4 regions of the Psychrobacillus sp. FSL H8-0510 genome follow, and region 2 is predicted to be linked to each of the others. Evidence: predicted binding sites of a transcription regulator. Region 2 holds the regulator's gene; each other region holds the start of a gene.
What was found. The regulator LexA, encoded in region 2, represses DNA repair genes until DNA is damaged. The targets are predictions, from matches to a motif close to CGAACATATGTTCG.

Region 1: a site for LexA is predicted at 1,425-1,438, ahead of uvrB (excinuclease ABC subunit UvrB). Genes of this name have one in related genera too.
Region 3: a site for LexA is predicted at 1,405-1,418, ahead of recA (recombinase RecA). Genes of this name have one in related genera too.
Region 4: a site for LexA is predicted at 1,983-1,996, ahead of MHI40_RS08900 (Y-family DNA polymerase). Genes of this name have one in related genera too.

What each region holds. Positions count from the first base shown of each region.
Region 1 covers NZ_JBBOYZ010000001.1:2,836,263-2,839,482, forward strand. Annotated here, with positions in the region: gene uvrB (excinuclease ABC subunit UvrB) at 1-1,359, opposite strand, end outside; gene MHI40_RS14395 (M14 family zinc carboxypeptidase) at 1,824-3,220, opposite strand, start outside.
Region 2 covers NZ_JBBOYZ010000001.1:1,451,549-1,454,768, forward strand. Annotated here, with positions in the region: gene MHI40_RS07020 (hypothetical protein) at 1-47, opposite strand, end outside; gene MHI40_RS07025 (hypothetical protein) at 240-410, opposite strand; gene MHI40_RS07030 (peptidoglycan DD-metalloendopeptidase family protein) at 635-1,213, shown strand; gene lexA (transcriptional repressor LexA) at 1,389-2,009, opposite strand; gene yneA (cell division suppressor protein YneA) at 2,182-2,499, shown strand; gene MHI40_RS07045 (YneB family resolvase-like protein) at 2,496-3,146, shown strand; gene MHI40_RS07050 (DUF896 domain-containing protein) at 3,209-3,220, shown strand, end outside.
Region 3 covers NZ_JBBOYZ010000001.1:1,346,033-1,349,252, reverse strand. Annotated here, with positions in the region: gene recA (recombinase RecA) at 249-1,319, opposite strand; gene MHI40_RS06485 (competence/damage-inducible protein A) at 1,497-2,753, opposite strand; gene pgsA (CDP-diacylglycerol--glycerol-3-phosphate 3-phosphatidyltransferase) at 2,768-3,220, opposite strand, start outside.
Region 4 covers NZ_JBBOYZ010000001.1:1,815,687-1,818,906, forward strand. Annotated here, with positions in the region: gene MHI40_RS08895 (SDR family NAD(P)-dependent oxidoreductase) at 1-556, opposite strand, end outside; gene MHI40_RS08900 (Y-family DNA polymerase) at 682-1,935, opposite strand; gene MHI40_RS08905 (S16 family serine protease) at 2,059-2,778, opposite strand.

The sequences.
Region 1 (3,220 bases), 1.4 Mb from region 2:
TAGTGTGGTGATTATTACTCGCTCATTTTTGGCAGATCTCTCATGAATTTCATTGATCAAATCATCTATTTGTCCTTCAATAGGCTTGACAGTTATGACAGGATCTAAAAGTCCAGTTGGTCGGATAATTTGCTCTACCATTTCTGGTGTATGCTCCAACTCATAAGGACCTGGTGTTGCCGAAACAAATATAGCTTGGTTTATATGTTTTTCATATTCATTAAAAGTTAAAGGTCTGTTGTCTAGTGCAGATGGCAATCGAAAACCGTAATTTACAAGCACAGATTTTCTAGCTTGGTCACCATTATACATTCCTCTTACTTGAGGTAATGAAACGTGACTTTCATCTACTACGAGTAAAAAGTCTTTTGGAAAATAATCTAGTAATGTATATGGAACTGCTCCAGCCTCTCTTAAAGTTAAATGGCGGGAGTAGTTTTCTATGCCTGAACAAAAGCCCATTTCTTCCATCATTTCTAAATCATATCTTGTACGCTGCTCTAATCGTTGTGCTTCTAACAGCTTATCCTCGCTGCGTAAGTAAGCCAGCTGTTCTTCCAATTCTTTTTCAATATTAGCTATCGCTAGCTTCATCTTTTCTTCCCGAGTAACGAAATGGGATGCAGGAAAGATAGCAACATGATCTCGTTCTCCTAAAATTTCTCCCGTAAGCGCGTTAACTTCACGAATCCGATCAATCTCATCTCCGAAAAATTCTACACGAAGACATCTTTCATCACGTGAAGCGGGGAAAATTTCTACTACATCACCGCGAACACGAAATTTTCCACGTACGAAGTTTAAATCGTTTCGTTCATATTGAATGTCGACGAGTTTACGTAATAACTGATTGCGTTCAATTTCCATTCCCGTTCTTAGCGATACGACCATTTCATTATATTCTTCTGGATTCCCTAATCCGTAAATACAGGATACAGACGCAATAATAATAACGTCTTTTCTTTCGAATAAAGAAGAGGTTGCAGAATGGCGAAGCTTATCTATTTCCTCATTGACACTGGAGTCTTTTTCTATAAATGTATCGGTTGAAGGAACATACGCTTCTGGTTGAAAATAATCATAGTAACTTACAAAGTACTCAACCGCATTGTTAGGAAAAAACTCTTTAAATTCGTTATATAATTGACCTGCTAATGTTTTGTTATGTGCCATCACTAGCGTTGGTTTGTTTATCTGTTGGATAACATTTGAAATAGTATATGTTTTACCAGTACCTGTCGCACCTAGTAAGGTTTGATATCTTTTTCCTTCTTTAACACCCGCAACTAGTTCTTTTATCGCTTCGATTTGATCTCCCGCTGGCTCATACGGAGCTTGTAATTCGAATATTTGTTCCATACATAAGCCTCCCATTTTTTGAATAATTTCAGTTTAACATACTCTTTTTTTGTTTCCTAATAAAACGAACATACGTTTTTTATCTATCATAAAAGCCACTGTTTTCAGTGGCTTCAGACTGTGACAAACTCAATTTTAGGTATATAGAGTTTAATATTAAACTCGGCAAGGCCCACCACTTCGCTTTCCGTGGGCTTGGCTTCAGCCTCCTCGTCACTACGAAAACATATGCTCCTGCGGTTACTCGTCGCAAAGACATTGGTCAAACAAAGTTCGAGCAATGTCTTTCCTGCGGGGTCTTCAGCTCAAGCTATTCCCACTGAAGTCTTCGTGGTGGACCTTCCCTTATAAACAGTTCCAATAGAGTATTCAATATCTTACTTTTAATAGGACAAATAAACATCCTTCGGAACATTTATTACTATTCCTAACCGTTTATAAAAATGCTTTTGTTAATTTCATTATTATCTTTTAGATGCTTCTTGCGCTAAATATAAGCCTACTTTGTTGTTCTGCCTCCAGATAGCATCCCACTTCGATAAAGGCACAGGAATATCTCCTACATACGGAGAAATTTCTAATGTGATACCTGGCATTTTCGTTTGTTGGATAAACCAATCAGCAGATGCCCCTGAACCGGGCAAATATTGAGGAGGCATTACTTTGTAGCCAGTGAGCTTTGATAATGTTTTTGCCAATGCTTGATCTCGCTTGGATTCTGCTTGCTTTTGATAGTTAAACCAGTACATAATTTGACCTGAAGAATGGTAAGAAATATACGTTTTAAATTTGTGTTTTTTGACGAAATCTCGAAATGCTTGTGACTCTGGTTCACTAAAAGCACTAGGTCCTTTATATGCCATATATGCAGGTTTCTTATGACCGCCGGTAATCTTATCCCAACCAGACGCAAAGTTATCATTTAAATCTACTCCACGAATATTGGATTTCCACCTATTAAAATTAGTACTTCCATTTATCTTTGTAGCAAGTGCCCCATTTTTTAACGATTTTGGTCCGGATTGAACAAGTTTTACACCATCAGGATTCATCATGGGGATAAACCAAATAGCAGTTTGATCCAATGTCTCACGAACATTATATCCACCATAAACAGATTTGTTTTTGTAATGAATGCTATATGTGTCAATCATTTCAACTACAACGTTTGTCGTCATATGCTCGCGAGCATGTAAAGAACCATCTAGTAGAACTTCCTTTTTGCCGTTTCCTATTTTCATCGCATACATAGGGGTACCTTCTACAGATTTACCTATTTGCTCGAGCTTTGTAAACTCTGGATATAATGTTGCAACTACTTGAAGTAAATAAGTCATTTCTTCATAAGTTAAAACTTTTTTCGGTTGCAATAAATCCATATGGACAAAATCATTCATATTTATCCTTGCCTCTTGTCCAAGAAAATAAATAACACCTTTACTCTTTTCTAATGCTATTAAATCCACTGATTGATTGGCGGAAAGAGTTGCTATTTGGATTAATTGTTTATTGTAAATAGGTACCTCATCACGATTATATAATTTCATTGGATATTTCGCTTTTTTGCTAGTATCTATTATAGGTTCCGTCGTCGTAGGAATCGTACCTGCCAGTGGAATATAGTATACTTCTTTACCCACTTCTACTAAATGATAGACAGAAGCAGTTTTAGTACGAGTTAAAACAGCTTCTTTTAACAGAATTCCTTTTTGCACTAGCTTTCCTTTTGTCATAATATAGTATGGGATTTGATCCTCCACTACTTTAAAACTCATTCGCTCTTGTTCAAACAAAGTGCTTGCTTGACTACTATGGATAAATCCTTGTACTCCATTAAAATCAATTTTATAATATCCTTCCT
Region 2 (3,220 bases):
ACATTAGTATTTGCAGGGGTAGTAAACTCTTGAAGTACAAGAACCATATAATTCACCTCCTTATAATAGATTAGCCGTTTGGACGGCATAATATAATATATGTAATAGAAATTAGGAGGACTAGTCATTTTGATTGTCTCGTAAGAAAAAGAATGAAATACTATTAATATTGAAATCTAACACTACATGGAAAACTATATAGTGTGGGTAAATAAGAATAATAAAAAAAGCTCACTTCGTTAAAAAATAAGTGAGCTTTCTGTGTTTATATCTAACTTTCTTTTTTCTAAAATTCTTAATGCATCTTTCAACAGATTAATGTCAATCAAAATTTCTTTCTTCAAATAGTGGTTATTGCATCTATAATAATCATTAATAAGCTTTTTGAGTTCTTCTATAATTAGTTTCATAAATTATTGCCCCTTTATATAGTTATATAGGTCTACAAAAAATAATATTAGTAATTTAACATATGCTTGATTATAAATATTAATACCCAAATTTACTCATTTCTAATCTTTTTTACAATTTATTAGGAAAATATGATGATTATTGACTATATGTTATTAATCATTCGAGCATTAACTAGTGAGAGGGATTGTTCTCTACTTATTAATAGGAGGGAGGTTATAAATTGTTTATAAGACCAAGCGAAGGAGAAATTACATCTCGTTTTGGAGAAATTCGAAAAAATAGTAATGTTAAAGTCCATAAAGGAGTTGACATTGGGAGTGATGGTAGTCCGATTATAAGAGCATCTGCCAGTGGTAAAGTGACTAGAGCGAAAGTTATTGGAGGATATGGAAATACTATAACGATTGCACATACTTTAAACGGTAAAAAGTACGAAACCTTATATGCGCATCTAAAAACTATTACTGTGAAAGTGGGACAAAGTGTTAAACAAGGTCAACAAATAGGTATTAAAGGGAGTACAGGAAATAGTACAGGTATCCACTTACATTTTGAAATTCACATACCATCTTACGATGTAGGTCAGCCAAATGCGGTAAATCCTTTAAAGTATATAAGTGAAATAAATGTCACTGAAGTTCAGAAACTCTTAAATTCAGCAGGTTATAAATTGATAAATGACGGGATAGAGGGACCCTTAACTATTTCGGCTATTAAAGACTTTCAAAAGAAAAAGGGCTTAACAGTTGATGGGGTAGTCGGAACAAAGACTTTAGCTGCCCTCAAGAAGAAGAAGTAGTATTACTAGTTTACCAAAGCTACTAATTACTTATGTATAAAAATAAAACCCCTCAACCATTAAGGTAAAGGGGTTTTTCGATGATTTCAACGAAAATGTCCACTTTTCGTTGAAATATGATATCGGCTCTTTGTTATCTTACGTTTATTTGTCTATATTGTCAAGTTCGACAAAACTATTGAATATTACGGTAAACTCCAACTACTTTTCCAAGTATACTAACTGAATTTACAATGATAGGTTCCATGGAAGAATTTTCGGGTTGCAGACGGAAATAGGACTTTTCCTTGAAGAATCTTTTAACTGTTGCTTCATCTTCATCAGTCATTGCGACAACAATATCGCCATTATTGGCAGATTGCTGTTGTTTTACAACCACATAGTCACCATTTAATATTCCAGCCTCTATCATACTATTACCCATAATCTCTAACATAAATAAATTATCATCTGCAGTTCCAAATGTTTCTGGAAGTGGGAAGAATTCTTCTATATTTTCAATTGCTGTAATAGGGATACCAGCAGTAACTTTACCGATCAACGGTACATGAACCACATTGTGTTTTTCAGCAACGCTGCCCAAGCCATCCAGAATCTCAATAGCGCGTGGTTTTGTTGGATCTCTCCTAATTAGCCCTTTACTTTCCAGTCGTGCTAAATGTCCATGAACAGTTGAACTAGATGCTAAGCCCACAGCTTCTCCAATTTCTCTAACGGATGGTGGATAACCTTTTTTACGAACTTCTTCTTTTATAAAAGCAAGTATATCTTCTTGTCTTTTAGATGCTTTTTTCATATGTTCACCTCTTTTTGAATAATTATCTCTATCCTTTTCTATCTTAATAATAGTATAACAGGGGAAGAACAGTAATGCAAACATAGGTTCTAATTATTGTTGACAAAAACAAACGTTCGCATTAATATTAAAATATACATTACGAACACACATTCTATTAGGGGGATTTTAAATGACCTGGATGAAAGAAAATTACTTTTTAACAATATTTGTAGCATGCAGTATTGCATTTACAATGTTTATAATAATCTCGAATTCTTTTTCGACAGACGAGAGCCAACATATTAATATAGAACAAGGAGATTCTTTGTGGGCTTTAGCACAAGAATATGGAACGAATGAAGATAAGCTAAAATGGATCGATAAAGTAATTGCGATGAATAATTTGCAAGACGGTCATATTAAAGCGGGGGAAGTTATTATTATTCCAGTCATTGAAAAAAGTTACCATTTCAATCATGATACGGAGATAGCGGGCGATACAAAGTGAAATCAGTTATATATTGTCGAGTGAGTACAGAAAAAGAGTCTCAAGAGACTTCATTAACAAGGCAAGAGGAAGAATTGATAGAATTTGCAAAACTAAATAATTATGAAGTTGAAAAAGTATTTTCAGATCAACATAGTGGATATGATATTGAACGCGAAGGCTTATTAGATTTACTTGACTATATTAAACAAAATGAAATTAAAGCGGTATTTGTACAAGATGAGACACGTATTGGCAGAGGAAACGGTAGAATGGCCGTTCTACATTTACTTCAAAAAACCAATACTTCGATTTATACGTTACAGGATAAAGGGGTCATTAATCTAAACGAAATGGATACTATGCTCTTGGAAATATTGGCGCTAGTGGAGGAGTATCAGCGAAAATTACACAACGCAAAAATTAAAAGAGGTATGAAAAAAGCAGTGTCTCAAGGATATAGACCTGAAAAAAACTTGAAAACAAGAGGTAATCCCGATGGAAGAGAGAGAATAGACGTGCCATTAGAAGAAGTAGTTAGACTTCGTAATGCTGGTCTTACCTATGAAGAGATTTCGATGACTCTAAAAGGTTTGGGGTTTAATATTAGTAAAGCAACTGTACATCGACGTTATATGGAGTACATAGAAACACACGGAGTGAAATGACTTGCACTCTGTGTGTTTTTTCCTTACCTTTATATAAGGATAAAGTGAAAGGGTGAAAAGAATTGTTAAGCAAA
Region 3 (3,220 bases), 110 kb from region 2:
TTCAAATGAATTTAAACACAAGCTTTTAAAAGATCAAAACTTGTTTCTATCCTTTTAGAAGTGCTTAAATAAGCCATTTTCTATTTGATAATGTTACTAATTTTATAGCCCGAGATGAATGACAAGTCATTTGAAACGGAAATTATAACAGGATTATTATTTATCCAGAAGGAACTAGTCTACAACATACAATTTATATATTTTCAAAAAAAGTCTCTCAAATGAATGAGAGACTTTCTGTCTTGTTATTACTTATCCTCTAATAATAATTCAAATTCTTCGTCTTCGTCCTCTTCAATGTCATGTGCACCAATCGTTAAAGACCCTGCTGCCATTCCAAGAGATTCACGGATTTTACCTGTAATTTCTGCTTTAATAGCAGGATTCTCTTTTAAATATTGTTTTGCATTTTCTCTACCTTGTCCTATACGTTCCTCATTGTACGCATACCAAGAACCACTTTTTTGAATAATGTCATATTCAGAACCAATATCAACTACTTCTCCTTCTTGAGATATTCCTTCACCATACATAATATCTACTTCCGCAGTTCTAAATGGTGGAGCAACTTTGTTCTTCACTACTTTAATTTTTGTTTTATTACCCATAATATCTGTACCATGCTTGATTGCTTCTGCCCGTCTTACTTCTAAACGCACAGAACTATAGAATTTAAGCGCACGACCACCTGTTGTAGTTTCCGGATTTCCGAACATTACTCCAATTTTTTCACGAACTTGGTTGATGAAAATAGCGATTGTGTTCGATTTACTAATAACACCAGAAAGTTTACGTAATGCTTGAGACATTAATCGAGCTTGAAGACCCATATGAGAATCTCCCATTTCTCCTTCAATTTCAGCTTTAGGTACTAAAGCTGCTACAGAGTCAATTACTAGTATTTCAATTGCACCACTACGTACAAGTGCTTCTGCAATTTCAAGTGCTTGTTCCCCTGTATCTGGTTGAGATAAAAGTAATTCATCAATATTTACACCTAGTTTTTGTGCGTAAACTGGATCTAATGCATGCTCCGCATCGATAAATGCAGCTTGCCCACCAGTTTTTTGTATTTCTGCAATGGCATGTAGAGCTACAGTTGTTTTACCTGAACTCTCTGGACCATATATTTCAATAATACGTCCTCTTGGGTACCCACCTATTCCTAGTGCAGCATCCAATGCTAAAGAACCACTAGAAGAAGTAGAAATTTCAAGATTTGTCTTTTCTCCTAATCTCATAACAGAACCTTTACCAAATTGTTTCTCTATTTGTTTTAACGCCATATCTAATGCTGCTTTACGATCATTATTAGCCAATTAATTTCCTCCTCAAAAGAAATGATGATGTTTTTTATTTCTATCCTTACTATACTCGGTCTTTGAGAAATTTACAAGAAAAAAGCGAACGTTCATTCGTTTATTTTTTACGTCTATTTAATTTTGAGTGTGAAAAACGGCTCAAAATTGGATTTTGGGCCGTTTTATTGATCTAAATTAAATTTTCGATAATGTTTGCTCACGCAGTAATCGTATTAAGTAATAGATTGTAAACTTTACTGTTCTAATTCTGTTCGTGTTTCGTAAACCTGAAAGGTTGAGTTTATATGTTACTGGCTTCAAATCACCTAATGCAATTCCAATCCAAATCGTGCCAGCAGGTTGCCCTCCGTGACCATCAGGACCTGCAGCTCCAGTAATACCTACACCTATATCGGTTTGAAATTTTTCTTTTACTTTAAGTGCCATTTGCTCTGCGCATTCACTTGAAACAACGCTATACTTCTCAATAATTGCAGCATCTACACCTAGTTGCTTAATCTTCACGTCTTCTGTATAAGTGATCATACCACCAACCAATGCTTCTCCCATTCCCGGCACTGCAGCAAGTTCTGATTGGAAAAGTCCTGCTGTCATGCTTTCAGCTGCTGAAATAGTCAAGTCATTTTCGATAAGTATTTCTCTAAGTTTCGAAGGTAAAGAGTCATTATTATATCCATAAACGAATTTACCAACTCTGTTTAAAATTTCAGCTTGTAATGCTTCAATCTTTTTCCAAGCCTCATCCTCCGAATTACTCTTTGCTGTTAATCGGAGTGTAACCTCTCCATCAGAAGCAAGGGGTGCAAGTGTGGGATTTGTTTGGTTATCTAGGAGATCTTGGACTTCTGTTTCTAGCTCGGCTTCCCCTATTCCATAGAACCGAATAACATGGGACATAATAACATTTTCATCTAAAAGAAGCTTCGGTAATAGTGGCTTCGCTTCAAATTGGAACATAGGCTCCATCTCTTTTGGTGGACCAGGAAGAAGCATATATGAATGACTATCGGTAGTTAGTAACATACCAGGTGCCATACCATGTTTGTTTTCTAATACGGTGCTTCCTTCTAAAACAAGTGCTTGTTTTTTGTTGTTTTCTGTCATATTGCGACCCATACGCTTAAAGAAATCCTCAATATACATGATTGCATGATTATCTAGCACTAAGTTCATTCCCAAATGCTTGGCAATAGTTTCTTTTGTTAAATCATCTTTTGTAGGACCTAACCCACCTGTGAATATGATTAAATCCGCACGTTTTTCTGCTATTTGGATCGATTCTACCAACCTATCCGCATTGTCTCCTACAACCGTATGATAGTATACGTCCAACCCAATCTCTGCTAGCTGAGTAGATATAAAGCGGGCATTTGTATTAGAAATCTGACCTAGTAATAATTCAGAACCTACTGCAATAATTTCTGCTTTCATAAAGAACTTCCTTCCTACTTAGAATCTAGTAACACTTTGCGATTCAAATAAAAGTAATCCCATCCAGACCATACAGTAAAGAATAAACATACGTAAAGCATGATCATATCAAAAGGAATATGGAACATTTCAAAGAATATATTACCCAATAATAGGGAAGAAATCGCAACTATTTGAGTCCACATTTTTATTTTGCCTAGTTGATTGGCTGCGACTACCTCGCCTTCATTCGCTAATATTAATCGAAGGCCAGTTACTGCAAACTCACGGCTAATAATTAATATAACTACCCATGACGGTGCCATTCCAAACTCAACTAAAATGATTAGAGCTGCAGAAACTAATAATTTGTCTGCGAGAGGGTCAAGAAATTTCCCCATATTAGTAACTAAGTTATACTTTCTCGCATAGTAACCATCTATAAAATCAGTAATAGAAGCAATTATAAAGATAATTGCACCTACTAA
Region 4 (3,220 bases), 360 kb from region 2:
AACCAGGTGCCAGTGCATTTACACGAATATTTTTGGTTGCATATTCTAATGCCAGTGAGCGAGTTAAGTTAATAACTCCGCCTTTTGCCGCATTATAAGCAGCAGATCCAGGAGAACCTACCCACCCATACATAGATGCAGTGTTGACAATTGTGCCACCACCAGATTTAAGCATTTCACGAATTGCTTCACGCGCAACTAAGAATACGCCGTCTAAATCGACATTCACTGTATTCCGCCATTCTGCATACTCTAACTCTTCTGTAGGAGTAACGCGACCAATTCCAGCATTATTGAAAACTATATCTACTTTACCAAAAGCGGCGATGGTTTCTTTATATATATTTTGAACTTCTTCTTCACTTGTAATATTTGCTTTAACAAATAGTGCATCGGCATTTTGAGCTTTTAGCTCTGCTTCAAACGCTTTGCCTTTTTCTACATTTAAATCTACTAACACAACTTTTGCGCCTTCTTCAACAAAAAGTCTTGCTGTTGCAGCACCAATTCCCGATGCACCACCTGTGATAATAGCTACTTTTCCTTGTAATTTCATTAGAAAATCTCTCCCTATCTAAATAAAATTTAAATATCTAAACTTTATATCTTGAATTGAAGATATTTATATTCTAAATATAGTCTTCTTACTTCCTAAAGTCAAAGTATTAAACTACCTAAGTTTCACTTTTTATGTCCACCGAGTAATCCTGCACGTTTTCTTGCAGTTCCTGCTTCTGTATATGAAACTGCACGTAAAACGGAAGTAGAACCGTATTTACTACGTAAGGCATCCATTGTTTTTCCAAGCTTCCGTTCCTTCCATTTACTTTCTTCGAACAAGCTTAGTTGCATGGAGTATTCTGGTTCTAAATTGGTAATCGAGATGGATAATTTTCGAACAGGACGGCGATCATAAAATTCATCAAAAATTTGCTCACATACTTTATAAATCGTCATGGTGGCATTTGTCGGTTCATCAATAGAACGGGAACGATTAAATCCACCGCCAAATTCCTCTTTACTATACCCAACAGATAGATGTATGGTTCTCCCAACCATTTCCGCTTCACGTGCTCGTCTAGCTACGTCCTCACACATTTCCAAAACGACTGCCATCACTTCTTTTTTACTACGATAATCTCTAAATAATATTTGTCCCTTACCATAACTAATCTGCCCTTCAGCAAGAGGTGCTCCGAGCTCGGATAGATCTACTCCCCAAGCATGATAATACAGTTGGTTGCCCATTACACCAAACTTTTCCTCGAGTAAGGATAATGGGGTATTCGCCAATTGACCCACTTTAAAAATCCCCATATTGTTTAATGTTTTTTGAAGACGTGATCCTATCCCCCACATTTCAGTTAAAGGTGTTACTGGCCACAACTTTTCCTGAATATCTTCATATGCCCATTTAGCAAAGCCACTTTTTTTCGCCTCCAGGTCGAGTGCCAACTTAGCCATAAGCATGTTTGGTCCCATACCCACTGCACATGGCAACTGAAATTGAGCATATAATTCGTCTTGTATACGTTTTATCGTGTTTTCAATAGGTCCCCAAAGCTTTTCTGTTCCGCCAAGATCTACAAAACACTCATCGACACTATACACATGAATGGACTCATGTGGGACAAACTGATGTAAATAGCGTGTAATTTCCATCGATACTCGAACGAAAAACTCCATTTTAGGTTCAATAAGATGTATGGAAGGGTGATCTGGTATTTCAAACAAGCGAGTTCCAGTCTTCACACCAAACTGTTTTTTCATAGGTGGAGATGCAGCAAGCACGATACTTCCTTTTTGCTCCAAATTTCCGATGACTGCAATCGGTGTAGTCGTAACATCCAGGCCAGCATCTGCTGCTGCACAGCTCGCAAAAAAACTTCGTATATCAATACATATAATTTTCCGGTTTTTTAGTCCTTCATACATAATATTCACCACTCTCTTTCGGAACGTATGTTCTTTATAGTATATTACAAACAAACGTTCTTATTCAATGGTAAAAAATTGGGTAGATAGGCAAAAAAACGTTGTATTATTCGCATTCTCCTTTTATTTCTCCTCGTTTAGCTCATTGATTTTTTGAATGGCATCACTGACAGTCTGAACTCCGATAACTTCTATTGGAAGATTTAATGATTCCACTACTTCATTGGCTTCTTCCAAATTTCCAAGAGGGAGAATTATATACGGGAGATTTATTTTATTTGCACTTAGAACTTTTTCTTTTACTTGACCAATTTCTATTACTTCCCCAGTTTTACTGATAGCACCTGTCACACCAATTGTTTTTGCATTTTTAACTTCCTCTTGTTCTATTAGACTGGATAATACGAGAGCCAAACCCGCACTGTTCCCATTTACATTATTTCTAGATAAAAATTCATCAATTGCTATATTACCTGTACTTAAATACGCATTTACATTCATGGACATCTGATGAACATAATCTACTTCTAAATTGATACCAATCAATTGAATAAGTGCTATAGTTTTATTCGCATAGCGATGGATATTAGTAACTTGGTTTATATCAAAAATCATGGAGTGACTGTTAAGCTCTAAAAAATCTTGTTCTTCTAAGCCTTCCTCCAGTAGTACCTCGATCGTATTTACACCCAACACGTAGATTCCAGAGCTTTTTACTAGTTCTTCTGGTGGATGATAAGATGATACGACATACCGGTTCCCTTCCATTGAAATCAGTGGTACTTCATATATCAATAAAAGAAACGAAGCGATAAAGGAAAATAGGAAGATATGTTTTAACATGTTTGTTTTCCTAATTCCTAATAAATAAAATGGCCACAATATAACGAGCAATGCCAGGATGTTGCAAAAGAAAAAACTAGAAATATAATCGAGGAGAAACAAATAGAGCTCCGCATAGTAAACAAAAATTGTCATTACAAACGGAAGTATTTGATGCTTGTTTGTTGATTCAATTATCTTGATCACCGATCCTTCCGATACATACTCTTATACTTATTCGATTAGCTACTAAAAAAAACCTCCCTATTGAATCCACAATTTCTAGGAGTCTTACCAAAGTTAAGTGCGGTGCTTGCGAAACAATCGAAATTTGAAAAATATTGCTGATTCGTTCATCGGAAATTTACATCAAATATCCAGATAACAAAGAAAAGCAAACGCCTATTTAGCTCGTTTGCTTCTTTTTCGATCAAATGGAGTTTTCCATGCCTTCCCTTAAAAG